One region of the Agrobacterium sp. DE0009 genome, then DNA from elsewhere that is predicted to be linked to it. Evidence: predicted binding sites of a transcription regulator. Region 1 holds the regulator's gene; the other holds the start of a gene.
The links. The regulator HrcA, encoded in region 1, represses chaperone genes, less so after heat shock. The targets are predictions, from matches to a motif close to GTTAGCACTCNCNNNNNGNGAGTGCTAAC.
Positions count from the first base shown of each region.

Region 1 (15,548 bases):
TGCAATGGGTCAAAATACCGATGAAGGCGGTCACGGCACCCAGCCACCAGAAAACCTGAAGCGGTGCGCCCATGAAATAAAGCGGTATCTGGCTGAGCGCGATCTTGAACAGGGAATCGGCCACATGGAACCGCCCCGTATTGACGACCCAGAGACGCACGACGCTGTGGTGCAGGGCATGGAACCGCCAGAAAAAAACAGTTTCATGGGCGATGCGATGGGCCCAGTAGAGGCCGAATTCGGCAACCGTCACCGCAAGCGCGACCTGCACCACCATTGGCAGATGCGCCGGCCACAGGTCAAAGCGCATGGCCGCGAGCGGCTGCAGCACGTTTGCCGCCAGCATCGGGAAAATGGCAGATGCGGCTGCGGCAAGTTGCACGATCCCCTTGGTCAGAAGCGTATGGCCGATGCTGGTCATCGTCTCGCCATCCCCTTCGAGCCATTCGACCTCGTAGGGAATGTAACGCTCGAGAAGAAAGAGAGCGATGACCGCACATGCATAAACACTGAGAAACGCTGCGATCGGATGGCTGCTCGTGAAGGCGAAGTAAGACCCTACGAGGCCGCCACCAAAAACGAGTGGCCAGGACGAATAGGACAGGGTCTGTTTCAGTATCTGCGCTTTTGCCATCACAATAAAATCCCGTACGGCATCATCCGTCTCTCACACCCGCGCACTATCGCGGCTCCAAAGCAGCCCTTTACCCCGCACAACCTGCCCGACCGAATGACAGGCCAGGTCTTTATCACCTCGAGACGTTACACAAACATGGCACGGGAAGGTGCCGAGATGTTCAGCTCACTTTGATGGCAATATAAAGAAGCGTCAGCGCAATAACCCACAGCGCTATCCGCCCCCACCTGGTATGGCGCGCTTCCGCCCTGCCGATGGCTTCTGCGGTCTGGGCATCGAAACGCAAACCGTTCTCGCTCATATACATCAGTTCGGAATGCAGCTTTTCCGTTTTGGCGGCTATCTCCGGCGCTGCCTCGGCGAGCTTGAGGGCAGCCTTCACGCCATCCTTCAGATCCGTGACGATGCGTTTCGGGCCGAGATTGTCCCTGATCCAGCCACTGACAACAGGATCAGCCGCCTTCCACATGTTGAAGCGTGGATTGAGCATGCGCGAGACGCCTTCCACCACCACCATGGTTTTTTGCAGCATCACGAGTTCCGGCCGCGTTTCCATGTCGAAAAGCTCCGTGACTTCAAAGAGAAGGGTCAGGAGCTTACCCATGGAGATCGTCTCGGCCGGTTGGCCGTGAATAGGCTCGCCGATGGCGCGGATCGCCTGTGCGAAACTCGCTATGTCGTGATGGCCCGGCACGTAACCGGCCTCGAAATGCACTTCCGCCACCCGCATGTAATCGCGCGTGATGAAGCCGTAGAGGATTTCGGCGAGAAAACGCCGTTCCTTTTTGCCGAGCCGTCCGGCAATCCCCATATCGACGGCGACTATCATGCCCTGCGGATCGACGAAAAGATTGCCGGGATGCATGTCGGCATGGAAAAAACCGTCGCGCAGGGTGTGGCGCAGGAAGGACTGGATCAGTGTGTCGGCAAGCTTGTTCAGGTCGTGACCGGCGGCCTTCAGGCCCTCGATATCCGACATCTTGACGCCGTCGATCCACTCCATGGTGACGACGTCACGACCGGTGCGTTCCCAGTCGACTTCGGGAACACGAAAGCCGGGGTCTTGCCTGGTGTTTTCCGCAAGCTCGGAAAGGGCGGCGGCCTCAAGCCGCAGATCCATCTCGATCTTGGTCGTCTGCTCCAGCGTGCGCGTCACTTCGACCGGTCGCAGACGACGGGCCGAACGGACAAAGCGCTGTTGCAGGTCGGCGATCAGATACATCGCCTCAAGATCGTTCTGGAAGCGTTGCCGCACGCCGGGGCGGATGACCTTGACGGCCACCTTGCGCGGTCCCTTCGGTGTATCCACAATTGCCGGATGAACCTGGGCAATGGAGGCGGCGGCGATAGGATCGCCAAATTCCCTGTAGAGTTCAGAAACGGGCCGGCCGAGCGAACCTTCAATATTGGCTTTCGCCGCCGCAGGCGGGAAAAAGGCCATGCGGTCCTGAAGGCTTGCCAGATCGTCGGCAAATTCTGCCCCGACCACATCCGGCCGGGTGGCGAGAAACTGGCCCATTTTCACATAGGAAGGCCCCAGCCGCTCGACCGCCACAGCCAATCTGTCGCTGCGTTGCCTCTGTTTTGCCTTGCTGCGGGCAAAGGGCTTCAGCAACGCCTTCAATACCTGCGCGGGCGCAGGCAGATCGTCGGACGGCAGGGCGAGCACGACGCCTTCGCGCACGAGAACCCAACCAACCCTTGCGAGGCGGAAATATGCGCCCAAAGTGCTCATGCTTATGCTTGTCTCCTGCCTTTGCCGGCCATGGTCTTAGAGCTTCCAGCCGGAATGCAGGGCGGCGATGCCGCCGGTGTAATTGGTATAGGTCACACGGGAGAAACCGGCGGTGCGGATCATCGTCGCAAAATCCTCCTGATTGGGAAATTTGCGGATCGATTCGACCAGATACTGATACGGTTCAGCGTCGCCGGTGATCATCTTGCCGAATTGCGGAATGGCGTTGAACGACCAGGCGTCGTAAACGCGGTCAAGCAACGGCATCTCGACTTCGGAAAATTCCAGCACCAGCAGCCGCCCGCCGCGCTTCAGCACACGATGCGCTTCCTTCAGCGCCACGTCGATGCGCGGCACATTGCGAATGCCAAAGGCAATCGTATAGGCGTCGAAGCTGTTCGCCTCAAAGGGTAGCTCCTCGGCATTGGCCTCCACGAAGGTCAGATTGTCCGAAAGCTTCTTTTTAGCCGCGCGCTCTTCGCCAACGGCAAGCATCGAGCCGTTGATATCGAGAACGGTGGCATGCGCCAGACGGTTGGAAGCTTCGATGATCCGGAAGGCGATATCACCTGTACCACCAGCCACGTCCAGAACCTTGTAGGAGGGATCCTTGCGCGGCGAAAGCGAGGAGACCATAGCGTCCTTCCACAGCCGGTGCAGGCCGGCCGACATGACGTCGTTCATGATATCGTAGCGCTTGGCCACCTTGTTGAAGACCTCGTTGACCATCCCCTGCTTCTGGCCTTCGTCCACCTTGTGGAAGCCATAGGACGTTTCCATGCCGCCTTGGGCAGTGGTACGGGCGTCGGTCATCGTCTGTCTCCATATTTATTGCGTGGCGGACCATAGCGGAAACGCCATGGCGACGCTATCTGTTGCCGCATCGCCTGGGCGCGACATTTCGCGTGCACTTTATAGACCACATGGTCCTAACGAAAAACTGCCGGATAAGCCAGATGCCAGAATTGCCAGAAGTCGAAACCGTCAGACGCGGCCTTGCTCCTGCCATGGAGGGGGCAAGGGTTCGCAAGCTCCGCCTCGGCCGCCCCGACCTGCGGTTTCCGTTTCCAGAGGATTTCGCGGAGCTTATCGAGGGGAAGACAATCGTCTCGCTCGGAAGACGGGCGAAATATCTTCTGATCGAGCTGGAGGACGGGCTGACGATCGTGTCCCATCTCGGCATGTCCGGCTCTTTCCGTGTGGAAGCGGAGGCCGATGCAGAAGGCAGCGTACCCGGCGTATTCCACCATCCCCGCTCGAAGGACGGCAAGCATGACCACGTCGTCTTTCATCTCGACAGGGGAGTTGAGCGTGTCTCCGTCATCTATAATGATCCGCGTCGCTTCGGCTTCATGCATCTGGTGGAGCGCAACAAGCTCGATCTTTATCCCGCATTTGCGGAACTTGGCCCGGAGCCAACAGGCAATACGCTGAGCGCCGATTATCTCGCAAGCCGGTTCGACGGTAAAAGCCAACCGCTGAAAAGCACGCTGCTGGATCAGAAGGTCATTGCCGGCCTTGGCAATATCTATGTGTGCGAGGCGCTTTGGCGTGCGCATCTGTCGCCACTGCGGGCGGCAGGAACGCTGGTGACGAAAGCGGGCAAGCCCAAAGCACAACTCGTCGACCTGACGGAGAAAATTCGCGATGTCATCGCCGATGCCATCGCCGCCGGGGGCTCATCATTGCGCGACCACATACAGACGGACGGCACGCTCGGCTATTTCCAGCATTCCTTTTCGGTCTACGATCAGGAAGGTCAGCCTTGCCGGACACCCGGATGCGGGGGTACGGTCGAAAGGATCGTCCAGGCCGGCCGTTCGACATTCTATTGTGCCGCCTGCCAGAAGTGACATTGTTGGAGTACGGAAAAGGGGAGATTGCCGTGGATTATGAAACGATATTGGTTGAGAAACGCGACGAGGTGGGTGTCATCACCCTCAATCGTCCGAAGGCCCTCAACGCCCTCAATTCAGCGCTTCTGAAAGAACTGCGGCACATTCTGTCTTCATTTTCGAACGATGATTCCATCGGAGCGATCATTATTACCGGCTCCGAAAAGGCCTTTGCCGCTGGCGCTGATATCAAGGAAATGCAGGGGCTGGATTTCGTTGACGCCTATGTCGGCGATTTCCTCGGCGGCTGGGACGAGGTGGCCGCGACCCGCAAGCCCGTGATCGCTGCAGTCTCGGGCTTTGCGCTAGGAGGCGGCTGTGAACTGGCAATGATGTGCGATTTCATCATCGCCTCCGAGACCGCAAAGTTCGGCCAACCGGAGATCACCCTCGGCGTTATCCCGGGCATGGGGGGCTCACAGCGGCTGACGCGGGCGGTCGGCAAGGCAAAGGCCATGGATCTGGTTCTGACCGGACGCATGATGGATGCGGCTGAAGCCGAACGCGCCGGTCTCGTCTCTCGCGTCGTGCCCGCTGCAAGTCTGATGGATGAGGCCACGGAGGCTGCAACGCGCATCGCCTCGCTGTCACGCGCCTCCGTGCTCATGGCCAAGGAAAGCGTCAATCGCTCCTTCGAGGTGCCGCTGTCGGAGGGCCTGAGATTTGAAAGGCGCTCCTTCCAGTCGCTGTTTGCCACGGCGGATCAAAAGGAGGGCATGGCGGCCTTTGTCGAAAAGCGCAAACCCGCTTTTCGGAATCGCTAAGGATTCGGAATATCGGCGCTTTTAAGCGTTTTGCGCGTTGACGGGCGTAAGCTTTAGCGGTATATGCCCGCCCACGGTTAAGGAAAGCCATCCGGCTTGTCCGAAATTACTCCCGCATTCTTGGGTTACCTGAGGTCTTCGAACGACCCGATCCTATGGTTGCGGAATTTGGTTTGAATTCGAAGAGAGGCATACATGGCCAATACAACTTCGGCGAAAAAGGCGACCCGCAAGATCGCTCGCCGTACCGCAGTCAACAAGGCTCGCCGTTCGCGCGTTCGCGGCTTCATTCGCAAGGTCGAGGAAGCAATCGCTACCGGTGATCTCGCTGTCGCTACCGAAGCTCTGAAGGCTGCCCAGCCAGAGATCCAGCGCGCAGCCACCCGCGGCGTCCTGCACGGCAACACCGCATCCCGCAAGGTCTCGCGTCTCGCCCAGCGCGTTAAGGCTCTTTCGGCCTAATCCGGCTAATCACAATTAACTATTCAGAAAGCCTGGTCTTTTGACCGGGCTTTTTGTGATTCTAACTGGCCGTTAACCATTGCCGTCGTAACGTGACAAACGCGTGTCAAACAGACGACAGGAAAATAAAAGTAAAATCAATATGTTATCGGAGGTCTTCTCGAGGATGGCAGGCTTTCTCTACGGAAGTCGCATCGAGATTTGAGTCAAGAAGATTTTTATTTTTTCGGTAAAAACGGCTCTTGGAAATTGCCAAAATTGAATCTCATTGATTCATAAGCGATTCTGCTTAGCACCCCTTCGGTGATGCAAAACGGCCTTTGCGAGTCAATGGCCGTTCTCCGTTTTTGCAGAAAAAACGCCATTGATCTCTACCCACGATCCTGCCTAAATGCATTTCAACAAGGGGTGCGGATCTCAGTCCACAGATTATCTCGATGATCGTCATCGGCGATATTCACCTTCTTGCTGGCGGTTCCTTCGGGGTCCGTTTTTTCAAGTCATGGAGCTTTTTGTGCCGTTTCGGTCTCGGAACGGGATGGGTTCTTTTGTCTTCAAGAATGCGCCTTAAGGTTGTAGCGAAAGGAGCGTTTTTAGCGTGTCGCATGCCTCTCTATGAGGGGGAGGAAAAAGGGATAACCGACTCGCAAACGGGTAAGAGCTCTGGTGTTCTTTCGAGGGGGACACTGGGGGCATAAATAAACGAGGGGGATCCCTGACGATCGATCTTTGATCGTCAGGCTATGATTGGCAATTTGAAAGGCGGCAATATGCAATTGAATTTGGCGATGGGTGCGGTGGCTGATGGGGACCGCGCACCAAAGGCATGTGATGCAGCTTGCTCAGACGCGGCAGGGGACAAATCGGCTGTGACGCACGATGCGCTATTTGAACGTTTCAGCGCGCGGCTCAAGGCACAGGTTGGCCCGGAGGTCTATGCAAGCTGGTTCGCACGGCTCAAACTCCATTCCGTTTCGAAAAGCGTCGTCCGTTTTACAGTTCCGACGACTTTTTTGAAGTCCTGGATCAACAACCGTTATATGGATCTGATCACGAACCTCGTTCAAAGCGAGGACCCGGATGTGCTGAAGGTGGAGATTCTGGTCCGCTCGGCCAGCCGCCTGGTGCGCCCGTCCCAGATCGATGACAAGGCGCAGCCCGCTGCGGATGCCGGTGCAGCGCCACGTAACAAGTCCTTTATTCCGTCGCAGCCAGCCGCGGCCCCCGTGGCGCAGCCTGCCGCAGTGCAGTCTACCATGCGCCAGGGCGGGTCAGGGCCGTTGTTCGGTTCGCCGCTCGACACACGCTTCACCTTCGATACCTTTGTCGAAGGCTCGTCCAACCGCGTCGCACTTGCGGCGGCAAAGACGATCGCCGAAGCCGGTGCGGGTGCCGTGCGCTTCAATCCGCTGTTCATTCACGCGGGCGTTGGCCTCGGCAAGACACATCTTCTGCAGGCGATTGCCAATGCGGCGATAGACAGCCCGCGCAATCCGCGCGTGGTCTATCTGACGGCGGAATACTTCATGTGGCGGTTTGCGACCGCAATCCGCGACAATGATGCGCTGACGCTGAAGGACACGCTGCGTAACATCGACCTGCTCGTCATCGATGACATGCAGTTCCTGCAGGGCAAGATGATCCAGCACGAATTCTGCCATCTGCTCAACATGCTGCTCGACAGCGCCAAGCAGGTCGTGGTCGCAGCTGATCGTGCGCCATGGGAGCTGGAATCGCTCGATCCGCGTGTCCGTTCCCGCCTTCAGGGTGGTATGGCCATCGAAATCGAAGGTCCTGACTACGACATGCGCTACGAGATGCTGAACCGCCGTCTCGGCTCGGCCCGTCAGGACGATCCGTCCTTCGAGATTTCGGACGAAATCCTGACCCATGTGGCGAAAAGCGTGACGGCAAGCGGTCGCGAGCTGGAGGGCGCCTTCAACCAGCTGATGTTCCGTCGCTCTTTCGAGCCGAACCTCTCGGTCGACCGTGTCGATGAGCTGCTGTCGCATCTCGTCGGAACGGGTGAGGCCAAGCGTGTCCGTATCGAGGATATCCAGCGCATCGTCGCCAAGCACTATAATGTGTCACGGCAGGAGCTGGTGTCCAACCGCCGCACCCGCGTCATCGTCAAACCGCGCCAGATCGCCATGTATCTCGCCAAGATGCTGACGCCGCGTTCCTTCCCGGAGATTGGTCGCCGGTTCGGCGGGCGCGATCACACCACGGTTCTGCATGCCGTGCGCAAGATCGAGGAACTGATCTCTGGCGACACAAAACTCGGCCATGAGGTCGAGCTGCTGAAGCGTCTGATCAACGAAAACAACGCATGAAAAAAGCGGCCTCAGGGCCGCTTTTTTATTCTCATCTTGCTCTATGGCTCGTACAAGGCGCGCTGATGTCAGCAGGCGAGATCAGCCACCACGGCATCCAGAATAAGCATGCCTGATGGTGTGCAGCGCAGGCGGGAATTGCCGAGCCTCTCCACGAAACCGTGCTGAAGAAGAAACTCTTCCTTTTCCGGGTCAAGGTCGCGGCCGGAAAGGTCGCTCCAGCGGGCGAGGTCGATGCCCTCGCGCAGGCGAAGTCCCATCAATAGCAATTCGTCGGCCTGCTCGTCGACGCCAAGCAGTTCCTGATCGATCATGCCATGGCCCTCCCGTTCGACGGTTTCGAGCCAAGTCTCGGGGTGGCGTTCGGTGGCCGTTGCGAGCTTGGAAACGCCACGCGTCAGGCGTCCATGCGCGCCGGGCCCAATGCCGGCATAGTCGCCATAACGCCAGTAGGTGAGGTTATGGCGACTTTCGGCGCCGGGCTGGGCATGGTTGGAGACCTCATAGGCCGGCATGCCGTAACGTTCGGTAATTTCCTGCGTCGCCTCATAAAGCACGGCCGAATGTTCGCCGTCAGGCACGATGAGCTTGCCGGCCTTGTGCAGGCCATAAAAGGGCGTGCCTTCTTCGATTGTCAGCTGATAGAGCGACAGATGGTCGACGGCGTAGGAGACGGCTTCCTTTAGCTCGGCGTCCCATTCCGCCACCGTCTGGTCCGGCCGGGCATAGATGAGGTCGAAGGACATGCGCGGAAAAATCTCCCGCGCCAGCCGGATGGCTTTCAATGCGTCGGCGACATCGTGCAGCCGTCCGAGAAATTTCAGGTCGCGGTCATTCAGCGCCTGCACGCCGAGGGAGACACGGTTTACTCCCGCCGCGCGATAACCACGAAACCGCTCTGCCTCAACGCTGGAGGGATTAGCCTCCATGGTGATCTCGATACCATCGGGCACATGCCAGAAACGCGCCACGCCATCCAGCAACGCACCAACCGTCTGCGGGTCCATCAGCGATGGCGTACCGCCGCCCATGAAGATGCTGGTGACGACGCGCGGGCCGCTCAGCGACCGCATATGTTCCATTTCCCGCAGGAAGGCAGCCGTAAACCGCTCCTGATCCACCGGGCGGTGGCGGACATGGCTGTTGAAGTCGCAATAGGGGCACTTGGCCGCGCAGAAGGGCCAGTGCAGATAGATCCCGAAACCGGGATCGCCCGTATCCGGCAGAAGCGATGCGCCGGGGGCAGAAAGTTGATGCTCCCCGACCATCGGGTTCATGCCTCCAGGCAGGTTTCTACGAATTTTTTAAAGGCGCGCGCCCGATGCGACAGCGCAAAGCTGTCGCCGTGCTTCCAGCCGTGTTTCTCTTCCGCCGTCATCTCACCGAATGTGGTGTCGTAACCCTCGGGTTTGAAGATCGGATCATAACCAAACCCACTGGTTCCGCGCGGCGGCCATACGACTGTGCCTTCCACCTCTCCACGGAAGTATTCGACATGGCCGTCGGGCCAGGCGAGGCACAGCACGCTGACGAAACGGGCCGTGCGATCTTCCGGCTTTGAGGCGCCGCGTTCGGAAAGCGCATCCTCGACCTTCTGCATCGCCATGGCGAAGTCGCGCGTGCCGTCAGCCGTCTCCGCCCAGTTGGCGGTATAGACACCGGGCGCACCGTCAAGCGCGTCGATGACAAGCCCGGAATCGTCAGACAGGGCCGGCAGGCCGGACGCCTTGGCGGAGGCAAGCGCCTTGATGGCGGCATTTTCCTCGAAGGTGGTCCCGGTTTCGTCAGGCTCGACAAAATTGAGCTCGGCCGCCGATTTGGCGGAGAAACCGAAAGGCCCGATCAGATCGGCGATTTCGGCGATCTTGCCCTTGTTGTGGCTGGCGACGACGATCGTTCTGGTATCGAGCTTGCGCATGGTACTTTCCTGTCGGCTCAGGCGATCGCCTGTTTCTGAAGGGCGACCAGCTCGCTGCAGCCGGCCTTGGCGAGACCGAGCAGCGTCAGGAATTCTTCTTCGGAAAAGGGCGCGCCTTCAGCCGTTCCCTGAACCTCAACGATACCGCCCGAGCCGGTAATGACGAAATTCGCGTCGGTCTCGGCAGAAGAATCCTCGAGATAGTCGAGATCGATCACCGGCTGGCTGGCGAAGATACCGCAGGAGATCGCGGCAATATGGTCCTTCAGAACCTTCTCGACCTTGATCATGTTGCGGGTTTCCATCCACTTCAGGCAATCATGCAATGCAATCCATGCGCCAGTAATGGAGGCGGTGCGGGTGCCGCCATCGGCCTGGATGACATCGCAGTCGATGCTGATCTGGCGCTCGCCAAGTGCCTGCAGGTCAACGACGGCGCGCAGCGAACGGCCTATGAGACGCTGGATTTCCTGTGTGCGTCCGCCCTGCTTGCCAGAGGCAGCCTCGCGCTTCATACGCTCATGGGTGGATCGCGGCAGCATGCCGTATTCGGCGGTGACCCAGCCCTTGCCGCTGTTGCGCAGCCACGGCGGGGTCTTTTCTTCAAGACTGGCGGTAACTAGCACATGCGTGTCGCCAAACTTCACGAGACAGGAGCCCTCGGCATGCTTCGAGAAATTGCGCTCGAAGGAAACCTTGCGCATCTGGTCGGTTTTTCTGCCTGAAGGCCGCATATGATCCACTCTCCATGTTGGTTCCTGCCTTCTAAGACGCGGGCCGTTCTTTTGCAAAGCCAATTTCCATTTTGCCGGAGCCGCGCGACGCATTATATTAGCCACGACAGGACACAGACGACAAAGAACGGACGAGATGGGTTTTTCTGCACCGCTTTCAAAAGATCAGGCATCCCTGCTGGATGAAAGGTCGCGGGAAATTTTCCGGCGCATCGTCGAAGGCTATCTCGATACGGGCGAACCGCTCGGGTCGCGCAGTCTGTCGCGACTTCTGCCGATGTCGCTTTCGCCTGCTTCCGTTCGCAATGTCATGAGCGACCTTGAAGAGCTGGGCCTCATCTATTCGCCGCATATCAGCGCCGGGCGCTTGCCCACGCAGACGGGATTGCGCTTTTTCGTCGATGCCTTCATGCAAGTGGGCGATCTGCCCGCCGAGGAAAGGGCCAATATCGATCGCCAGATCGGGCCCGTCGCTGGCCACGAGCAATCGCTGGACGGATTGCTGACAGAGGCGAGCCGTATGCTCTCGGGCATGTCGCGCGGTGCGGGGCTCGTGCTGACCGCGAAAAACGACGTTATTCTGAAACATGTGGAATTCATCCGCTTGGAGCCGACCAAGGCACTTGCCGTGCTGGTGGGCGACCATAATCAGGTGGAGAACCGCATCATCGAGTTGCCGGCGGGCATTTCCTCGTCGCAACTGACCGAGGCGGCGAATTTCATCAATGCCCACCTGTCGGGCCAGACGCTGCAGGAACTGCGCAGCCAGTTTCAGACGCAGCGGGCGGAACTTCAGTCGGAGCTCGGCACGCTGGCACAGGACCTCGTCGAGCGCGGCCTTGCCATGTGGGCTGGCGACAGCGAGGACGGCAAGCTTGGCCGCCTCATCGTGCGTGGTCGCTCCAACCTGCTGGAGGGACTTGCCGGTGAAGAAGACATCGACCGGGTCCGGCTGCTGTTCGACGATCTCGAGCGCAAGGAAAACCTCATCGAAATCCTCAATCTTGCTGAAAGCGGGTCAGGCGTGAGGATTTTCATCGGTTCGGAAAACAAGCTGTTTTCGCTGTCCGGCTCCTCGCTGATCGTCGCGCCCTATCGCGATGAGGACAATCGAGTCGTGGGTGCGGTCGGCGTCATCGGCCCGACGCGGCTGAATTATGCCCGTATCGTGCCAATGGTGGATTACACCGCACAGATCATGGCGCGCCTTTCCCGCAAGCAGCGATAGGGCGGCCCCCGGGTCCCCCAAGAGATTGCGGCAAGCTTTTCGCCGCAAGCCTTGATTTTTGCCCGTCAAAGCTCGATATCGGGCGCAACCACTAACTGTCTAATCTGGAGAACGTCATGACCGACGATACAAAAAAGCCCGGACCTGACGCGGACGTCGCGGAAGAGTTTGTCGAACCTGCCCAGGCAGGTGAAGAACAGGCCGAAACGGCAGAGCCCGATCCGGTGGAGGTGCTCAAGGCTGAGAACGCCGATCTGCGCGATAAATTCCTGCGCCTTGCCGCCGAGATGGACAATCTTCGCCGCCGCACCGAGCGTGATGTCAAGGATGCCAAGGCCTATTCGATGGCTGCCTTTGCACGCGATATGCTTGCCGTTTCCGATAATCTTCGCCGCGCGCTGGAAGCCATTCCCGATGAGCTCAAGACCAATGGCGAAGCCGGTCTCAACGGCCTGATTGAGGGCGTGGAGATGACCGAGCGGTCAATGCTGTCGACGCTGGAACGCCACGGCGTGAAGAAGATCGATGCCGAGGGCCAGAAGTTCGACCCGAATTTCCACCAGGCCATGTTTGAAATTCCCAACACGGCCGTTCCCAACAACACCGTATTGCAGGTGATTCAGGCCGGTTTCACCATTGGCGACCGCGTTTTGCGCCCCGCTATGGTCGGTGTCTCCAAGGGCGGCCCGAAGGCGGAAGCTGCTGCCTCGGCCGAACCGGGCACCGCGTCCGTGAACGAAAAAGACGCTTGAGGACATCCGTTTGGATGTAACGAAAAACGCGCCTTCTGGGCGCGTTTTTTATTGCCATTAACTGGGAAAGAAGGCCTGCCGTCAGGCAGCCGTCGCCTGTTCCTGATTAAGGAACGCGTATATTGCGGTGTCGGAATCGGTAGCACGCAGCTTGGCCACCAGTTCAGGGTCGCGCAGGGCCCGCGCAATGCGCGAAAGAGCCTTCAGATGATCGGCGCCGGCGCCCTCCGGTGCGAGCAGAAGAAATACGAGATCGACGGGCTGATCGTCCAGTGCCTCGAAATCAACCGGCGTTTCAAGACGCGCGAAAACCCCGGTGATCTGCTGAATGCTGTTAAGCTTGCCATGCGGAATGGCAATGCCGTGGCCGACACCAGTCGAACCGAGCTTTTCACGCTGGAGGATGACGTCGAAAACTTCCCGTTCCGAGACTCCGGTAATTCTGGCTGCCTTTGCGGCCAGCTCCTGAAGCAACTGCTTTTTGGAATTCACCTTGAGGGCGGGAATAATCGCATCTTGTTGCAGCAGATCTGCCAACGCCATTCTCTTTTTCCTTCATGCCATCGAGAGAGGTGGGGGACAGAGGCGCTTTCGCGCTCTGCCTCCCACGTCTTGTCAGACTGTTCAGCTCTTGATCGTTTCCGCGTCGATCCAGCCAATATTGCCGTCATGACGTCGGTAGACGATGTTGAGATATTCCTTGCCCGGGCTGCGGAACAGCAGAACCGGTTCGTCCGTCATGTCGAGCGCCATCACGGCGCTGGCGACAGACATGGTCTTAATCTGTTTCGAACTTTCGGCCACAATGGTGGGTGCGTAATCCTCAGGGACCTCATGGTCCTCATCGGGAATAGCATCCATGACCGTGTAAGCGATTTCCTGCGATACACCGTTCGCACCATTGTGGTGGTCTTTCAGCTTGCGCTTGTAACGACGCAGGCGCTTCTCGATCCGCTCTGCGGCGGCGTCGAAGCTCGCCTGCGGATCATTTGCCTGACCCGCCGCATGCAATACAACACCGGTATCGAGATGCAGCTTGCAATCGGCCGCAAAACGCGATCCGGACTTCTCCACCGTCACCTGGCCTGAATACCCCCCATCGAAGTATTTGGTAACTGCCAGACCTATATTGTCCTCAATCCGCTGACGGAAAGATTCACCGATCTCCATATGTTTACCAGATACACGCACACTCATGGAAATTTTCCTTTTTGTAGTGATTTGCGAGTACCAGCTTACGTCAAGCCGCGCGCGCATCCAAGCGTTTCGAAGACCTTAAAAAGCCCTCATTCGAATTTTACGCCCATGGACGGTGGAGGTGAATCCGTTACAAATGACCTTGCTTACGTGTGCGGCGGGCTTCTAGCCCCTGCCGTTGAAAGAGTCAATGGTGCGGCAAAAAACCGCTGCGAACGTGATCGGGTACCTCGATTAGAAAGCGGAGAGCTTGGCCATAGCCTTCTTCTCCCGGCGCCTCTGCACCGAAGAGGGAATATTCATCGCTTCGCGATATTTCGCAACGGTGCGGCGAGCGATATCGATGCCACCCTTTTTCAGATTGTCGACGATATCATCGTCGGAAAGCACCGCATCGGCTGCTTCGTGGGCGATCATGGCCTTGATGCGGTGACGAACCGCTTCGGCGGAGTGGCTGTCTCCGCCCTCTACTGCGCTGATCGATACGCTGAAGAAATATTTGAGCTCGAACAGCCCACGTGGCGTGAGCATGTACTTCTTGGACGTCACCCGGCTGACGGTGGATTCATGCATCTTGATGGCGTCGGCCACCGTCTTGAGGTTCAGTGGGCGCAAATGATCGACACCGTTGACGAGGAAGGCATCCTGTTGGCGGACGATTTCCGTCGCCACCTTCATGATTGTGCGGGCGCGCTGATCGAGGCTGCGGGTCAGCCAATGGGCCGTCTGCATGCATTCGGAGAGAAAATCCTGATCTTCGCCGGCACGCGCCTTGTGTTTCGACACCTCGGCGAAGTAGCTCTGGTTGATAAGCACGCGCGGCAGGGTCTCGGGATTGATTTCCACCAGCCAGCCGCCGGCGGAGGAGGGACGAACGATGATATCGGGAACAATGGTTTCTGAAACCATCGAGTCATAACCCGCACCGGGACGGGGATTGAGTGTGCGGATTTCGGCCAGCATATCGAGAAGGTCTTCCTCATCGACACCGCAGATTTTCTTCAGGGTCGCGAAGTCCCGTTTCGCAAGCAGTTCCAGATTGTCGATAAAGGCCCGCATCGCCGGGTCCAGCCGATCCTTTTGCGCCAGCTGGATTGCGAGGCACTCGCTGAGAGAGCGGGAAAAGACGCCCGGTGGGTCAAAGCTCTGGAGTGTCCTCAGCACCTCCTCGACTGATGAAGGACTTGTGCCCAGCCGCTCGGCGACATCCTCGACGGCGTCGGCAGCGATGTATCCCGTCTCGTCAAGCTGGCCGATCAGCGCATCGGCAATCATCCGGTCTTCTGCGGCAGCTATGGCGAGGGGCAATTGTTGATTGAGATGGTCGCTGAGGCTCTGCCTGGCAGCAACGAAGTCGTCGAGGTCATAACTTTCCCCGGATTCCTGCCCGGGCATCGACTTCCATTGGCCCGCCAGTTCAGGAGCATCGGCTTTTCTGGGCTCTGCATCGTCAGGAAAGACATTTTCGAAGCTGGTATCCAGCTGCTCTCCGAGATTGGCGGCTCGATCGCCATACCAGTCGTCGCTGTCGGCAGTGACATCAGGTGATCGCTCCGCACCATCGCCATCCGCGTCGCCGAAACTTTCCGCGTCTAGGGGTGCATCGCTGCCCAAATCACTGTCGTTTGCTGCAATTTCCAGCAGCGGATTGCGCTCCACTTCCTGCGCAATGAACTGCGTCAGCTCGAAATGCGTCATCTGAAGCAGCTGGATCGACTGCATCAGTTGCGGTGTCATCACGAGAGACTGGTTTTGACGCAGCAAAAGGCTGGCAGACAATGCCATGGCGGACGCGAAACTCCCTTTACAGCTTCTCCGTCGCCTGAATTTCCAAAAATTTTACTGAGACGACGGAACTTGGCCCAAAAATTGCTTTTTTATTTTGTTTGGTCA
Region 1 covers NZ_VEIU01000001.1:1,618,460-1,634,007, reverse strand. Annotated here, with positions in the region: gene FS804_RS08225 (sterol desaturase family protein) at 1-634, opposite strand, end outside; gene ubiB (2-polyprenylphenol 6-hydroxylase) at 798-2,372, opposite strand; gene ubiE (bifunctional demethylmenaquinone methyltransferase/2-methoxy-6-polyprenyl-1,4-benzoquinol methylase UbiE) at 2,409-3,185, opposite strand; gene mutM (bifunctional DNA-formamidopyrimidine glycosylase/DNA-(apurinic or apyrimidinic site) lyase) at 3,329-4,225, shown strand; gene FS804_RS08205 (enoyl-CoA hydratase) at 4,258-5,031, shown strand; gene rpsT (30S ribosomal protein S20) at 5,227-5,493, shown strand; gene dnaA (chromosomal replication initiator protein DnaA) at 6,237-7,826, shown strand; gene hemW (radical SAM family heme chaperone HemW) at 7,895-9,094, opposite strand; gene rdgB (RdgB/HAM1 family non-canonical purine NTP pyrophosphatase) at 9,100-9,744, opposite strand; gene rph (ribonuclease PH) at 9,762-10,478, opposite strand; gene hrcA (heat-inducible transcriptional repressor HrcA) at 10,615-11,706, shown strand; gene grpE (nucleotide exchange factor GrpE) at 11,823-12,458, shown strand; gene ptsN (PTS IIA-like nitrogen regulatory protein PtsN) at 12,540-13,001, opposite strand; gene hpf (ribosome hibernation-promoting factor, HPF/YfiA family) at 13,083-13,655, opposite strand; gene rpoN (RNA polymerase factor sigma-54) at 13,890-15,440, opposite strand.

Region 2 (15,548 bases), 370 kb from region 1:
GAAGAATCTATTTCTGAGGACATGAGTTGGCCTTTCATTCCTGTTCCATTTATTGTGCCAGCAACCCCGCATCAAGGGCGAAACGCCGCTTTCTCCTTCAGCACCGCGTTGTCGCCGCCTTATTCGAAAGTCCGCCACCATGACCGAGCACGACGCTCTCTTTTCCGAACCCCTGCTGCTTCTGGCCGGTGCGGTCATTGCGGCGTCTGTTTTCCGCAAGCTGGGCCTTGGGACTGTGCTCGGCTATCTCGTGGCCGGCATCATCATCGGACCGTTCCTGCATCTGGTCACGGATGCGAAGGACATCTTCAACGTCTCCGAACTCGGCGTGGTTTTCCTGCTCTTCATCATCGGGCTGGAACTCAAGCCATCGCGCATCTGGCAGATGCGGCGCGACATTCTGGGGCTGGGGCTGGCGCAGGTGCTGGTGACCGGCAGCGCGCTGGCGGCAATCGCGTGGTGGGCAGGGCTGATCGACTGGCGCGGAAGCGTGGTGGCCGGGTTCGGTCTTGCGCTTTCCTCCACGGCCTTTGCGCTGCAGATTCTCGAAGATGACGGCGACATGAACACGCGGCACGGCAACCGCTCCTTTTCGATCCTGCTGTTTCAGGATCTTGCCATCGTGCCGCTGCTGGCGCTCGTCACCATTCTTTCCAACCGGCCCGATGTGCCGACGGATTCGATGGTGTCCGATCTCATTGCCTCCGTCGTCGCGGTGGCCGGGATGATCCTTGCCGGGCGGTATCTTCTCACCCCCATGTTCCAGATCATCGCCCGCACCGGCGCACGCGAGGTCATGATTGCGGCGGCCCTTTTTGTCGTCATCGGTGCAGCGGCCATCATGGAAATGGTCGGCCTGTCGATGGGCATGGGCGCGCTGTTGGCGGGGCTGATGCTGTCAGAATCATCCTATCGCCACGAGTTGGAAGCGGATATCGAGCCATTTCGTGGCCTGTTTCTGGCGCTGTTCTTCATGGCTGTCGGCATGTCGCTGCATATCCATATCGTCTGGGAGCATCTGGTCCTCATCCTGATCGCCGTGCCTGCCATGATGGCGGTCAAGGGCGCGCTGATCTATGGGGTATGTCGGATCGCCGGCTCGTCGCGCTATGCGTCGAGCCGCATTGCCCTGCTGCTTGCGCAGGGCGGCGAGTTCGGTTTCGTGCTTTTCACGACGGCTGCCGCGTCGGGTTTATTCCCGCAGGCAACCGCCTCGATCCTTGTCGCCGTGGTCACGCTTTCCATGGCCCTAACACCGCTTCTGGCGGTGATTTCCAGGCGTCTGACGGCGGAGGACGCGGAGGAAGACAAGCTTGAGGAGGATTTCGATGGCGCGGGCGCGGATGTGCTGATGATCGGCTTTTCCCGTTTCGGCCAGATTGCTTCACAGATCCTGCTTGCCGGCGGTCGCGACGTGACCGTCATCGACAGTTCGGCCGACCGCGTACGTCAGGCCTCGCGGTTCGGCTTCCGTATCTTTTTCGGCGATGGCACCCGCAAGGACGTGTTGATCGCCGCGGGGATCGAACGGGCCGATCTCGTGGCGGTCTGCACCCATAAAAAGGACGTGACCGACCGTATCATCGACATGATCCAGTCGGAATTTCCAAGCGTGCGCATCTATGTCCGCTCCTATGATCGCATTCATTCCATCGACCTCAGGAAAAAGGGTGTGGAATATGAAATTCGCGAGACGCTGGAATCCGGCCTGCTGTTCGGCAGGCGCATTCTGGAGGGGCTGGATATGGATGGTGAAAGGGCGCTCGCCATCTCCGATGACATTCGCGAACGCGATGAACAGCGGCTGGAACTGCAAGCCGTCGAAGGCCTCGCCGCCGGCCGGCAGATGCTGCACAACAAGCCGGTTCGCGAGGTGAAGCCGGAGCCGCTGATGAAGCCGAAGAACAAGGCGGAAAAGCGGGAGGAGGAAGAGGATATGGAAGACAACGAGACGGAAGTTTCGGTGTAATTTTAAGGGATGCAGGGATCAAGCGGCTTGTTTCTTCTCCCCCCGGGGGAGAAGTCCGCGGCATCGGGATGAGGGGGCAAGGGTGCTGTCAATTGCTGGCGTTGCCCCCTCATCCGACCCTTCGGGCCACCTTCTCCCCGGCGGGGAGAAGAAACCAGTGGCAACCGCTTGTTCCTAGCAAATACTCAGGGATTGCTGCTTAGGCCTCCACACCCTGCCCGCGATGAAATAGCTCTACCTGTATTTCAATCTGCCGCTTCAGATCATCCTTGATGCTGGACGACGCATTCAGCACCTCTTCCGACTTCAAGAAATCCAGCACGCCGAAACGGTGCACCGGCGGGCGCAGGAAGATGTGCGGCGGGCGCAGCCTGAGTTTCAGCGCAATCGCCGCCTGCATCATCAACTGGCTGGCGCCGAACAGGCTTTCCAATCGGCTGGGCATGGTGGTTCCATCCCCTTCCGGGCCACCGACGACATCAACGCCGATCACGATATCGGCGTGGTCAAGCAGATGCTCATAGGGGACCGGATTGAAGATGCCGCCATCGATCATGATGCGACCGTCGATACGAACCGGCATGAACAGCGCCGGAATGGCGGCTGAGGCCGCCAGCGCCTCAATGATCTCACCGCTTTCGACCACCACTTCGGTCTGGGCGTAATAATCGGTTGTTATGACTTTCAGCGGAATGGCGAGTTCGGAGAACTCCTTCGGCAACGCCTGTGGCATCAAGGCGTGAAGAATAAGTTCGAGATTGAACTGTCCGAAGCGAAAGCCATGGGCTGCGTGGCGCATCGAAGCGGGACCCAGGCTCCAGAGCCGGTTGGCGACGGAGCCCTTGCGTCCCATGAGTTCGAGCGTGTACTCGCGGATGCCGCGGCCTGACATGCCGGCAGCCATGCCCGCGCCGATGATGGACCCGATGGAAGAACCGGAGATTGCGACCGGCCGGATGCCGAGTTCGTCAAGCGCCTCGACGACATTGATATGGCAGATGCCGCGCGCGCCGCCGCCGCCGAGCGCCAGTCCGAATGTCGGCTCATGGCCTTTTTGACCGTCGCGCCCGGGAACCTCTTCTCCGGCGCTGACGATCGTGATCCCCTCGTTGCCAGCCTGCTCCATGCAAAACACCCCAGAAGTTTACCACGGTAAGGGTTCTGCCTATTGCGCAAACAAGACAAGACCGTGACTGACGGGACGTGTCCCGTCAGGGCTCGTAGCGGTAGAAATGCATTTTCGTGTCGCCGAAGATGCGGCTTTCGAGCAGCCTGAACGCCGGATCGACATTGACTGCCACATCGCCGCGCTCTTCCAGGATGGCAAGCGCGCCGGGGTTCAGCCAACCGCCGGTATGGGCCGCCGCAAACGCCTTTTCGCCGTGGCCGTGACCATAGGGCGGATCGGCGAAAAGAAGATCGAAGGGCTCGATGTTGTTGACGCCGCCGAGCTTGGTGGCGTCACGCCGCAAGATACGGGCGCGACCATGCAGGCCGAGCGCATCGATGTTTTCCCACAGAAGGCCCCTGCCCTCGACGCCGTTCTCGACGAACAGCGCCACGCGACAGCCGCGCGACAGCGCCTCCAGCCCAACCGCACCCGTTCCGGCGAAAACGTCCAGAACGCGCGTGCCGTCAAGACTTTCCGGATAGGCGTGGCTCAGAATGTTGAAGAGGCTTTCCCTTGTCCTGTCGATAGTCGGACGAATGGAATTCGATTTCGGCGCGGCCAATGTGCGGCCGCGAAACTCACCGCCTACGATCCGCATTACGTGTCATTCCCCTGCCTCCAGAAGGTTTGCCACCCGGGCCTTTGCCGCCCGGCTTGCCGCCACCGGGACCACCGGGGCCTTTGCTCTTGCCTGAGAAAACAGAACGCTCGCCACGCTCGCCCGACTTGGCGAAAGACGGCTTGCCGAAGCCTGGCTTGCCCCCCGGCTTGCCACCGCGGGGCTTGTCGCCGGCCGGGCGCGCGCCGCGCGGGCGATCGCCGTCTTCACGGGGCCTGTCGCGGAAGGGGCGGTCACCGGCAGGTCTTTCACCACGGGCGGTGCGGTCACCAAAGCTCTTTTCGCCACGGGGGCGATCACGGTCGCCGTCCTCACGCGGGCGGTCACGGAACGGCCGGTCGCCAAAGGGCTTGTCACCGCGAGCCGGACGGTCGCCGAAGCTCTTTTGACCGCGCGGGCGGTCGCCATCCTCGCGTGGCCGGTCACGGAAGGGACGGTCGCCAAAAGACTTTCCGCCGCGTCCACCACGATCACCAAAACTCTTTTCGCCGCGCGGACGGTCGCCGCGTCCACGGCCACCTTCTTCTTCGCGCGGGGAGTCGGAGCGGATCCACTCGCCTTCGGCATCCGCATGTCGCACGACGTTGCGGCGGGCTTCATCCTGCGCAGATGGTTTCTTGAACAGGCTTTCGGCCTCCGCGCGGGCGGAAGACTTGCGCTCCTTGCCATCACGCGTCGGCCTTGCACCGGGCGCCATCCAGACATTCGCCGTGCGGCTCGTGCCAGCGGGCTGGCGTGGGCGGCGGTCGTCACCCTCATCCTCGCTGCGGCCCTTCGCGCCGAACTTACCCGCAGGTTTCGCGGCAAATTTTCCGGCGGGCTTGTCGCCGCGCTTGGTATCGAGGCGGCCGAGCGCCTTTTCGCGACGATCCTCGGACTTGCCGCCCTTGTCGGACCGCTCCCTGCCAGCAGGCGCGTCGCTCTTTGCCCATTCGGACTTCACGGGCCGCTTCGGCGCACTGTCGTCCTCATCTTCGGTGACATTATTGTAGATCGGCGCGTCGAAATTGGCGCCAGCCTGTTCTATCAGGCGTGGGCCCAGCTGGTCGCGCAGCATGCGGCCGCGCACTTCGAGCACCTTGCCTTCGGGCAGATCGCCGAGCTGGAACGGGCCGTAGGATACGCGGATCAGGCGGTTCACCTCAAGACCAAGCGCGCCGAGCACGTTCTTGATCTCGCGGTTCTTGCCTTCGCGCAGGCCCATGCTGATCCACACATTGTGACCCTGCGTGCGATCGAGCGTGGCATCGATTGCGCCGTAGAGCACGCCATCGACGGCAATGCCTTCCTTCAGCTTGTCGAGCGCTGCCTGATCCACTTCGCCATGGGCCCGCACGCGGTACCGGCGCAACCAGCCGGTGGTCGGCAGTTCCAGCACGCGGGAAAGACCGCCATCATTGGTCAGCAGCAGCAGGCCTTCGGTGTTGATATCGAGGCGGCCGATGGAGAGGACGCGCGGCAGCTCTGCGGGAAGATTATCGAAGACGGTCGGGCGGCCTTCCGGGTCGGAATTGGTGGTCACCAGACCGGCGGGCTTGTGGTAGAGCCACAGCCGCGTGCGCTCGGCACCACGGATAGGCATGCCGTCCACTTCGATCTTGTCCGACAGCGTGGCGTTGACGACGGGCGTGTCCAGCTTAACGCCGTTCAGCGACACACGGCCTTCCATGATCATGCGCTCGACGTCGCGGCGCGAGGCTACGCCGGCGCGCGCCATGATTTTGGAGATACGCTCGGGTTTGGAGCCACCAACGGTTTCCGGCAGCGGCGCTGCCTTTGCCTCGGCGGGCTTGGCGTCGCGCTGTGCGGCCGGCTTGCCTGGGCCTTTGGGCTTCTTGTCGCGGCTAAATGTCTTGCCGCCGTCACGCTTCGGCTTGTCTTTAAATGTCATTTGCTGTTTGCCTGTTGTTTGGGCTGTCCTATCAGGTCCAAGCACAAGGGTTAAGAGGAAATTGAAACGCAATGGCCGAAAGGACGCATTTCATGGAACTGGCGCTGGCGGAAGCCCGTGCCGCGGCTGAGCGGAATGAGGTTCCGATCGGCGCGGTCGTGGTTCTGAACGGGCGCGTCATCGCCAAATCCGGCAATCGTACCCGGGAATTGCATGATGTGACGGCGCACGCCGAAATCGCCGCGATCCGCATGGCCTGCGAGGCATTGGGACAGGAACGCCTGACCGATGCCGATCTCTACGTGACGCTGGAGCCCTGCACCATGTGCGCGGCGGCGATCTCGTTTGCCCGTATCCGCAGACTTTATTACGGCGCACGGGACCCGAAGGGCGGCGCCGTGGAGAGCGGCGTTCGCTTCTTCAGCCAACCCACCTGCCACCATGCGCCCGATGTCTATTCAGGAATGGCGGAAAGCGAAAGCGCAGACATCCTGCGGCAGTTTTTTCGCGAGAAACGTCTCGACGACTAAGCAGCCTCCGGGAGGATCAAATCTCCCGCAGGCCGCCATTGTCTTTATTGGAAGGGGTTCCACCAGCTCTTGCCGGTGCCCGCAACAGCCGCTTCTTTCTTGCGGCGCTTTTCCTTCTTCTGCTCGGGTTCGCCGAGATCGGTCAGCTGATCCTGCGGAACGCTGCGATATTCAGCCGGCGGATCGGTCAGGAACTTGCGCTGTGCGTTGACGACGGAACCGCCCTGTGCTTCGGCCTTGGCCTTGCGGAAGGCTTCCCACTTCTGGCTTTCGGTCATCTGACCGGCCGTACCGTTACCTGCGAGCAGCGGCGAGCGGTAATGCGGGTTGTTCTTGTTGGCATCCGCCTCGTCGCGCAGACGTTCGCGGGTTTCTTCCGGCGATTCGACCCACTGCGGGTTGTTTTCGCGGTTGGCCATGTTCTGCTGCGGTGTGGTCAGCTGTTCGGCGCGGGCCTGGGCGGGAACAACGAGCCCGGGGCGCGGGCCATATTTCAGGTTGCGCTTGCTCTGGTCGCCGGTGATCGAGGTTGCGTTGCCCAGGTCGTCGACGAGCTGTTCGGCCGCCGTCTTGCCCGTTCCGTAGGTCGGGCTGGTGCAGGCGCCCAGCAGCACGCCTATCGTCGTGACGCCAACAACCGTGCGAAACATGCCCAAACCCTGCGCATTACCCTGCATCGTCTTCATTGAAACCCTTCCAGCCGTCCGTCCCACTTCGCCAGACATCGTCTTTCGGCAGGCGGCAGCCCGCATTGCCGTGCAAATCCGGCCATTTTCAGGCAGGTGTACCGGATGAAGAGGCAAAGCGCAATTCATCCGGTCATTTTCATTACGAGAGTGCGGCAAGCTCACGCAGGGCCGCCGCATCGCGGGCAGAAACGTCAGGATAATCCGGATCGGACCCGACATCGGTGGTGATGCGCCACGAACGGGCGCATTTCACGCCCTCCGCCAGCTTCTGCTCGACCACAACCTTCGGCACTTCCGGCAGGCGGAAACCGTCAGCAGGGCCTTCGTCACCCACAACCGTGATGGCTGAGGTGATGCAGATTTCGGCAAAGTCCTGATCCTTCAGCGCGGCCAGCAGATCGGCGTCGGCGATGTGGACGACAGGTGCTGCCTCCAGCGAGGAGCCGATGCGCTTTTCACGGCGCTCGACTTCAAGCGCACCCGTCACGACGGTGCGGACCTTGCGGATTTTCTCCCACTTCGCTTCCAGCGCATCATTCTTCCAGTTTGCCGGGATTTCCGGGAACTGGGCGAGATGCACCGACTCCGCATCCGGGTAGCGCGACAGCCACGCTTCTTCCGTGGTGAAGGGCAGCATGGGGGCAAGCCACGTCACCAGGCAATCGAACAGCTTGGCGATGACCGACAGGGCTGCGCGACGCTTCAGTGACGAGGGCGCGTCGCAATAAAGCGTGTCCTTGCGGACGTCGAAATAGAAGGCCGAAAGCTCGACATTGGCAAAGTCGATCAGCGCGCGGGTGATCTTCTTGAACTCGAAGCCGTCATAACCTTCGCGAACAACGCCATCCAGTTCGGACAGGCGGTGCAGCACCAGCTTTTCCAGCTCTGGCAGATCGTCATAGGCGATCTCCTCGCCCTTGTAATGGGCGAGTGTGCCGAGCATCCAGCGGATGGTGTTGCGCAGCTTGCGATAGGCATCGACATTGGTCTGGATGATGGCCTTGCCGAGGCGCTGGTCTTCCCAGTAATCCGTTGTCATCACCCAGAGGCGCAGGATATCGGCACCCGACTGGCTCATGACTTCCTGCGGGGCGACCACGTTGCCGAGCGACTTCGACTGCTTGCGCCCCTGCTCGTCCATGGTGAAACCGTGGGTCACAACGGCATTGTAGGGCGCACGGCCACGCGTCGCGCAGCTTTCCAGCAGGGACGAATGGAACCAGCCGCGATGCTGGTCGGAGCCTTCCAGATAGACATCCGCCGGCCATTTCAAATCTGGCCGGTCTTCCAGCGTGAAGGTGTGGGTGCAGCCGCTGTCGAACCAGACGTCGAGGATATCCATGACCTGCTGCCACTTGGCGTGGTCGTGGTCATTGCCGAGGAAGCGTTCCTTGGCGCCTTCGGCGAACCAGGCGTCCGCGCCTTCGGCCTCGAAGGCCTCGAGGATGCGGGCGTTGACGGCTTCGTCGACCAGAACTTCACCTTTCTCGTCGGCGAATACGGCGATCGGCACGCCCCAGCTGCGCTGGCGCGATAGAACCCAGTCTGGACGGCCTTCGATCATGGCGCGCAGGCGGTTCTGGCCGGAAGCCGGCACGAAGCGGGTCTGGTCGATGGCGGAAAGCGAACGGGAGCGCAGCGTTGTGCCGTCGCCCAGTTCCTTGTCCATATAGACGAACCATTGCGGCGTGTTGCGGAAGATGACAGGCTTCTTGGAGCGCCAGCTATGCGGATAGCTGTGCTTCAGACGGCCGCGGGCAAACAGGTTGTTTTCCGTGATCAGCGCCTTGATGACGCGATCATTGGCGTCACCCTTCTTGCCGTTATCGTCCATGACGCGGGCAGCACCGCCTTCGGCCGACGGGCCGAAACCGGGGGCGTCTTCGGTGTAGAAACCGTCGTCGCCGACCGTGAACGGTATCTTGGAGGAGATGCCGCGCGCTTCCAGATCGCGCGCCTGCGCCATCCACGCGTCAAAGTCCTCGCGGCCATGGCCGGGGGCCGTGTGCACAAAGCCGGTACCGGCATCGTCGGTGACGTGATCGCCATCGAGAACCGGAACAGGGAAGGTGTAACCCAGCGAAGCCAGCGGGTGGGCGCAGGTGACAGCCGCGAGTTCTTCCGCTTTCACATCGCGCAGGCGTGTGAATTCGAGCTTTGCCTTGGCAAAGCACTCGGCAGCCAGCTTGTCTGCGAAAACGAGTTTTTCGCCCGGCTGCGGCCCGAAATCATTCGTCGCTGCCGTGACCTCGTAAAGGCCATAGGCGATGCGCGAGGAAAACGAGACGGCGCGGTTGCCCGGGATCGTCCAAGGCGTGGTCGTCCAGATGACGATCGAAGCGCCATTGAGCTCGGCAGAGCCCTCAACGACCGGGAACTTCACCCAGATCGTGTCGCTCTCGACGTCATGATATTCGACTTCCGCTTCCGCCAGCGCCGTACGTTCCACGACCGACCACATGATCGGCTTGGAACCGCGGTAGAGTTGGCCGCTCTTGGCGATCTTCAAAAGTTCGCCGGCGATACGGGCTTCGGCGTGGAAGTTCATCGTCGTGTAGGGGTTTTCGAAGTCGCCCTCGATGCCGAGGCGCTTGAACTCTTCCGACTGGACCTTGATCCAGCCGGCCGCGAACTCACGGCACTCCTTGCGGAATTCGTTGACCGGAACCTCGTCCTTGTTCTTGCCCTTGGCGCGGTAGGCTTCCTCGATCTTCCATTCGATCGGCAGGCCGTGGCAATCCCAGCCCGGCACGTAATTGGCATCGTAACCGCGCATCTGGAACGAGCGGGTGATGACGTCCTTCAGGATCTTGTTCAGCGCATGGCCGATATGGATGTTGCCGTTGGCATAGGGCGGGCCGTCATGCAGCACGAATTTCTCGCGGCCGGCGGCCGAGGCGCGCAGCTTCTTGTAAAGGCCCATCTCCTGCCAGCGTTTTACCGTTTCCGGTTCCTTCTGCGGCAAGCCGGCGCGCATCGGAAAATCCGTCTGCGGCAGATAGAGGGTGGTGGAGTAGTCCAGTTTTTCTGCGGTGTCGCTCATAATCGTACCGTTGTTGCGCGCCGTATCGGTCGCGCGATCTCAATTGCAAAGAGGGCAAATTCGGAAAGCGCCATGTCATTCCACATGTCCTAAAAACCACATGTGATGGAAGCGCCAAAATCCCGGACCTTCCGGCTCTCTCAGAGCGGGCGGAAGGCCGGGCCAATAATTCGGCCAATCTGAACTGCAAATTTCAACCGGTATTGGGACATGGACGGTTGTTTATGCGGTTTCCCGGCAAAAAGGAAGTGAAAAGCGACGGTAATGGGAGAGGCGACGACTGAGGGTCAGAATGCGATCTTCGCATCCAGTTCGCTGAGCGGACGCACGCCCGAAAGTATCGCCCTCGCCTCCTCTTCATCGCGCCTGATCTGGGCAACCAGCGGATCGAGCCCGTCGAACTTCAATTCATCGCGCAGGTGGCCGAAGAAGGAGACCGAGCAGACCTCGCCATAGAGATCGCCCGAAAAATCAAAAACGAATGTTTCGAGCAGCGCTGCGCCGTTGTCAGTGACGGTCGGGCGATAACCGAAGCTCGCCACGCCGTCGCGGATCGAGCCATCAGGCCGTCGGAAGCGGACGGCATAGATGCCGGCCTTCAGCTCCGTTTCCGGCGCCAGGGCCATGTTGGCGGTGGGGTAACCGAGCGTGCGGCCGAGCTTCTGGCCGCCGATGACTTCGCTTTCCACCGTGAAACGGTAACCGAGCAGGCCCGCGGCGCCCGCCACATCGCCCTCGCGCAGAAGCGAACGTATCCGACTGGAAGAGACGACATCCGCGCCCTCGTCGCGGAAGGCATCCACCAGAGTCACGTCGAAACCATGGCGTTTGCCTGCTTCCATCAGGAATGCCGGCCCACCTTCCCGACCCTTGCCGAAATGGAAATCGAAGCCTGTGACGACGGCGTTGGCATGCAGCCAGTCAATCAGGATGGACTGGACGAATTCTTCCGCCGAGCGCTGCGAAAACTCGCGGTCGAACGGATATTCGATGACGGAGCGGAAACCGATAGCTTCGAGGATGCGCGCTTTCAAAGGGGCGGGTGTGAGGCGGAACACGGGCGTGTCGGGCCTGAACACGGAACGGGGATGCGGCTCGAAGGTCAGCACCAGCGCGGGGACGCCGCGGGCTTCCGCCAGTTCAAGCGCACGATCGAGCACGGCCCGGTGGCCGCGATGCACGCCATCGAAATTGCCGATGGCGACGACGCCGCCACGAAGAGCTTCGGGCAGCGGCTCCTTTTGTTCATTGCGGTGAAAGACGGTCATGACAGTCGATCCATTCCAGCGCCAGCTGTTGATGAGGCGAGACGCCCTCAGGCCAGTCTAGGCATCCACCAGCCGGGAGAAGCACCTTGCCCCTTGAGATAGGCATTCAGAAGCGCCTCGTCCGTCTGGCCGTTCAGCGTATATTCGGCGACGTGAATACCGCCGCTGATATAAAGAAGGTTGAGGCCGCTCGCAATCGCACCCTTCACATCCGTCGGCATGCCATCGCCGATGGCGAGAACGCGATCCTTGGCGAAAGCACCGCGCACCTCCTTGGCCGCAGCCAGGCAGGCCTCATAGATCGGTGCATGCGGCTTCCCGGCGATGCGGACTTCGCCGCCGAGCTGTTCGTAATAAGCGGCCATGGCGCCGGCACAGGGAATGATGCGCTCGCCGCGCTCGACCACCAGATCCGGGTTGGCGCAAATCATCGGGACCTTGCGGGCGACGAAGCTCTTGAGCATGTCGGTATAATCTTCCGGCGTTTCGGTCTCGTCGTCGAAAAAGCCGGTGCAGACGACAGAGTCAGCCTCCGCTTCGCCAACCACCTCGACATCGAGGCCTTCGAGCAGCGGCATGTCTCGCTCGGGACCAAGCAGGAAGACCTTTCTGGGGCCTTCCGCTATCAGGCCGCGCGTGACGTCGCCTGAGGTGATGATGCGGTCATAGGCCTCGTCGGGCACGCCGAGCACACGAAGCTGCGCGATGACGCCGGGGGCAGGACGCGGAGAATTGGTGATGAGCACGACCGTCTTGCCGGCCTCGCGCGCGGTCCGCAGCGCAATCGCCGCATCCGGAAAAGCGCTGACACCATTGTGCAATACGCCCCAGACATCCGAAAGAATGACATCGAACCCATCAGTGATGTCGCCGAGAGTATGAATGCGGTGGGCCATGAGATGCTTTCCGGATGCGAGAAGAGGGTGTGCGTCACATCGCAAAGCGGAAGGCCGATGGCAAGGAAAAAAGCGCCGGCGCGCCGGGCTAGCAGCCGGCTGGCACAGTCCGGACACAAATGTCGCGTGGCTTCCAAACCTTCGCAACAGGCCGAAGGAATGCCGCCACAGCCTTCGCTCGGGAAGGGAAAAATTCCGTCGCGGAACGCTGATAACCATAGGCCGTAAAATTTTTCAGGCAGGGCGTTCTTGACTCCGGGAGAAGCCCTCCTTATCTCGGTTGCGCTGGCACTCGACAAACGAGAGTGCTAACACCCATCAGGCGAGCTGCAAAAGCTCGCGCAGTCATTTGATCGAGGGATTAGACAATGACAAGCACCAATTTCCGCCCGCTTCACGATCGCGTCGTCGTTCGTCGCGTTGAGTCCGAAGAAAAGACCAAGGGTGGCATCATCATTCCCGATACCGCCAAGGAAAAGCCGCAGGAAGGCGAAATCGTCGCCGTCGGTTCCGGCGCGCGCGATGAGTCCGGCAAGGTCGTCGCTCTCGACGTCAAGGCTGGTGACCGCGTTCTGTTCGGCAAGTGGTCCGGCACCGAAGTCAAGATCAACGGCGAAGACCTTCTGATCATGAAGGAAGCCGACATCATGGGCATCATCGGCTGATTTCGGCCAACCCATCCTTCCTTAAATTTCAAGCCGGACCCGGTCCGGCCATTCGAAACCAGGAGTTTTGAACATGGCAGCCAAAGAAGTAAAATTCGGCCGCACAGCGCGCGAAAAGATGCTCAAGGGCGTCGACGTTCTTGCTGATGCAGTGAAGGTAACCCTCGGCCCGAAGGGTCGTAACGTCGTTATCGACAAGTCCTTCGGCGCTCCGCGCATCACCAAGGACGGCGTTTCGGTCGCCAAGGAAATCGAACTGGAAGACAAGTTCGAGAACATGGGCGCACAGCTCGTTCGCGAAGTTGCGTCCAAGACCAACGATATCGCCGGTGACGGCACCACCACCGCGACCGTTCTGGCCCAGGCCATCGTTCGCGAAGGTTCCAAGGCAGTTGCTGCCGGCATGAACCCGATGGACCTGAAGCGCGGTATCGATCTGGCCGTTGCTGAAGTCGTCAAGGACCTTCAGGCCAAGGCCAAGAAGATCAACACGTCTGAAGAAGTTGCACAGGTCGGCACGATCTCTGCAAACGGCGAGCGTCAGATCGGTCTCGACATTGCTGAAGCAATGCAGAAGGTTGGCAACGAAGGCGTCATCACCGTTGAAGAAGCCAAGACCGCTGAAACCGAACTCGAAGTCGTTGAAGGCATGCAGTTCGACCGCGGCTACCTGTCGCCCTACTTCGTGACCAACCCTGAAAAGATGGTTGCGGACCTCGAAGACGCCTACATTCTTCTGCACGAAAAGAAGCTCTCGAACCTCCAGGCCATGCTCCCGGTTCTCGAAGCTGTCGTTCAGACCGGCAAGCCGCTCGTCATCATCGCTGAAGACGTCGAAGGCGAAGCCCTTGCAACGCTCGTCGTCAACAAGCTGCGTGGCGGCCTCAAGATCGCTGCCGTCAAGGCTCCTGGCTTCGGCGACCGCCGCAAGGCCATGCTGGAAGACATCGCCATCCTGACCGGTGGTACCGTCATTTCCGAAGACCTCGGCATCAAGCTCGAAAACGTTACCCTCGACATGCTCGGCAAGTCGAAGAAGGTTTCGATCTCCAAGGAAAACACCACGATCGTTGACGGCGCCGGCCAGAAGTCCGACATCGAAGGTCGTGTTGCCCAGATCAAGGCCCAGATCGAAGAAACCACCTCCGACTACGACCGCGAAAAGCTGCAGGAACGTCTTGCCAAGCTCGCTGGCGGCGTTGCCGTCATCCGCGTCGGCGGTTCGACGGAAGTCGAAGTGAAGGAAAAGAAGGACCGCATCGACGACGCTCTCAACGCGACGCGCGCTGCCGTTCAGGAAGGCATCGTGCCTGGTGGTGGCGTGGCTCTGCTGCGTTCGTCCACGAAGATCACCGCCAAGGGTGAAAACGACGATCAGGAAGCCGGTATCAACATCATCCGCCGCGCGCTGCAGGCTCTGGTTCGCCAGATTGCAGACAATGCAGGTGACGAAGCTTCCATCGTTGTCGGCAAGATCCTCGAGAAGAACGAAGACAACTACGGCTACAACGCCCAGACCGGCGAATATGGCGACCTGATCCAGCTCGGCATCGTCGACCCGGTCAAGGTTGTTCGCACGGCTCTGCAGAACGCAGCTTCGGTTGCTTCCCTGCTGATCACCACCGAAGCCATGATCGCCGAGCTTCCGAAGAAGGACGCTCCGATGCCGGCAATGCCGGGCGGCGGCATGGGCGGCATGGACTTCTAATCAGTCCTGTCACCGGAATAAGGAAAGGGCGGTCTTCGGATCGCCCTTTTTCGTTTGCTGCCGGTGGATATTGGTCGCTTTTGAGACAGACCCAATGGCGCGCTGCAATCAGCCGCAAATTGGAAGATTACTGACGGTTATGCGGGCGGGATGACTATTTATCGAACGTCCGCGCAAGCGGTTTCCACCTTTCTGAGGGCCGTTGTCTAGTTGCACCGACCGGCCGCTTCGGGTTTGATGTCCGGCAGGCACGTTCGCCTGCGGCTGGCGGAAAAACTTGCGCCTTCCGGCTTTCAGGATCAGGAGCAAGGTCGGGTCACCGGGCTTTTCCTGTTTCCGCGCCTGGAGCGACGTTGCTTCTATTCTTGAGCCCGTCCAACGCGGAGGACTTGACCGTTCACAAAATGAAGACAAATTGTCTCCTATTGTTCATCTTTCTGGGCGAATGATTTTCCGTCATTGATATCTCCAGACATTGCCCCAAACCGGCGACACGCCGATCAATTACCGGAGATTTCCATGTCCAGCAGCCAGAACGTTCTCGTTCTTATTGCCCGTATCCTGCTTTCCTTCATCTTCATCTATTCCGGCTTTGGCAAGCTGACTGATCCGGCCGGTACGGCTGGCATGATCGCCGGCGCCGGCATGCCTGCCGCAACCGCGCTCGCCTATCTGGCAGGTCTTTTCGAACTCGTGACCGGTCTTGCCATTCTCGCCGGTTTCCAGACGAAGATCGCCGCCTGGGCTCTGGCCGTCTTCTGCGTCTTCACCGGCCTCGTCTTCCACAGCGGCACCGTTGCCGTTCCCGGCTGGCCTGACCCGGCTCTCGGCTGGATCAATGCGCTGAACGGCATCATGCTGATGAAGAACATTACCCTCGCCGGCGCTTACATCCTGCTCGCTGCCTTCGGCCCCGGCGCCTATTCCGTCGATGCGAAGCGCGGTGTTGCTCTGGCCCACGCCTGATCCGAATAGACCATCAACAAAAAGGCCGCCGGAGCGATCCGGCGGCTTTTTTTGTTTAGTTCTCAGACCGCCGCTTTGATGCGGGACGCGATCTCTTGCACCGCCGCATTACCTTCATGCTCCGGCTTGCGGG
Region 2 covers NZ_VEIU01000001.1:1,250,737-1,266,284, forward strand. Annotated here, with positions in the region: gene FS804_RS06410 (TldD/PmbA family protein) at 1-23, opposite strand, end outside; gene FS804_RS06415 (monovalent cation:proton antiporter-2 (CPA2) family protein) at 140-1,969, shown strand; gene FS804_RS06420 (patatin-like phospholipase family protein) at 2,169-3,095, opposite strand; gene rsmD (16S rRNA (guanine(966)-N(2))-methyltransferase RsmD) at 3,181-3,738, opposite strand; gene FS804_RS06430 (pseudouridine synthase) at 3,719-5,650, opposite strand; gene FS804_RS06435 (nucleoside deaminase) at 5,722-6,180, shown strand; gene FS804_RS06440 (hypothetical protein) at 6,225-6,866, opposite strand; gene ileS (isoleucine--tRNA ligase) at 7,009-9,912, opposite strand; gene FS804_RS06450 (bifunctional riboflavin kinase/FAD synthetase) at 10,200-11,180, opposite strand; gene FS804_RS06455 (TIGR01459 family HAD-type hydrolase) at 11,228-12,076, opposite strand; gene groES (co-chaperone GroES) at 12,445-12,741, shown strand; gene groL (chaperonin GroEL) at 12,815-14,449, shown strand; gene FS804_RS06470 (DoxX family protein) at 14,969-15,415, shown strand; gene hisG (ATP phosphoribosyltransferase) at 15,478-15,548, opposite strand, start outside.
Region 2: the regulator HrcA is predicted to act here: its motif matches at 12,361-12,389, upstream of groES (co-chaperone GroES).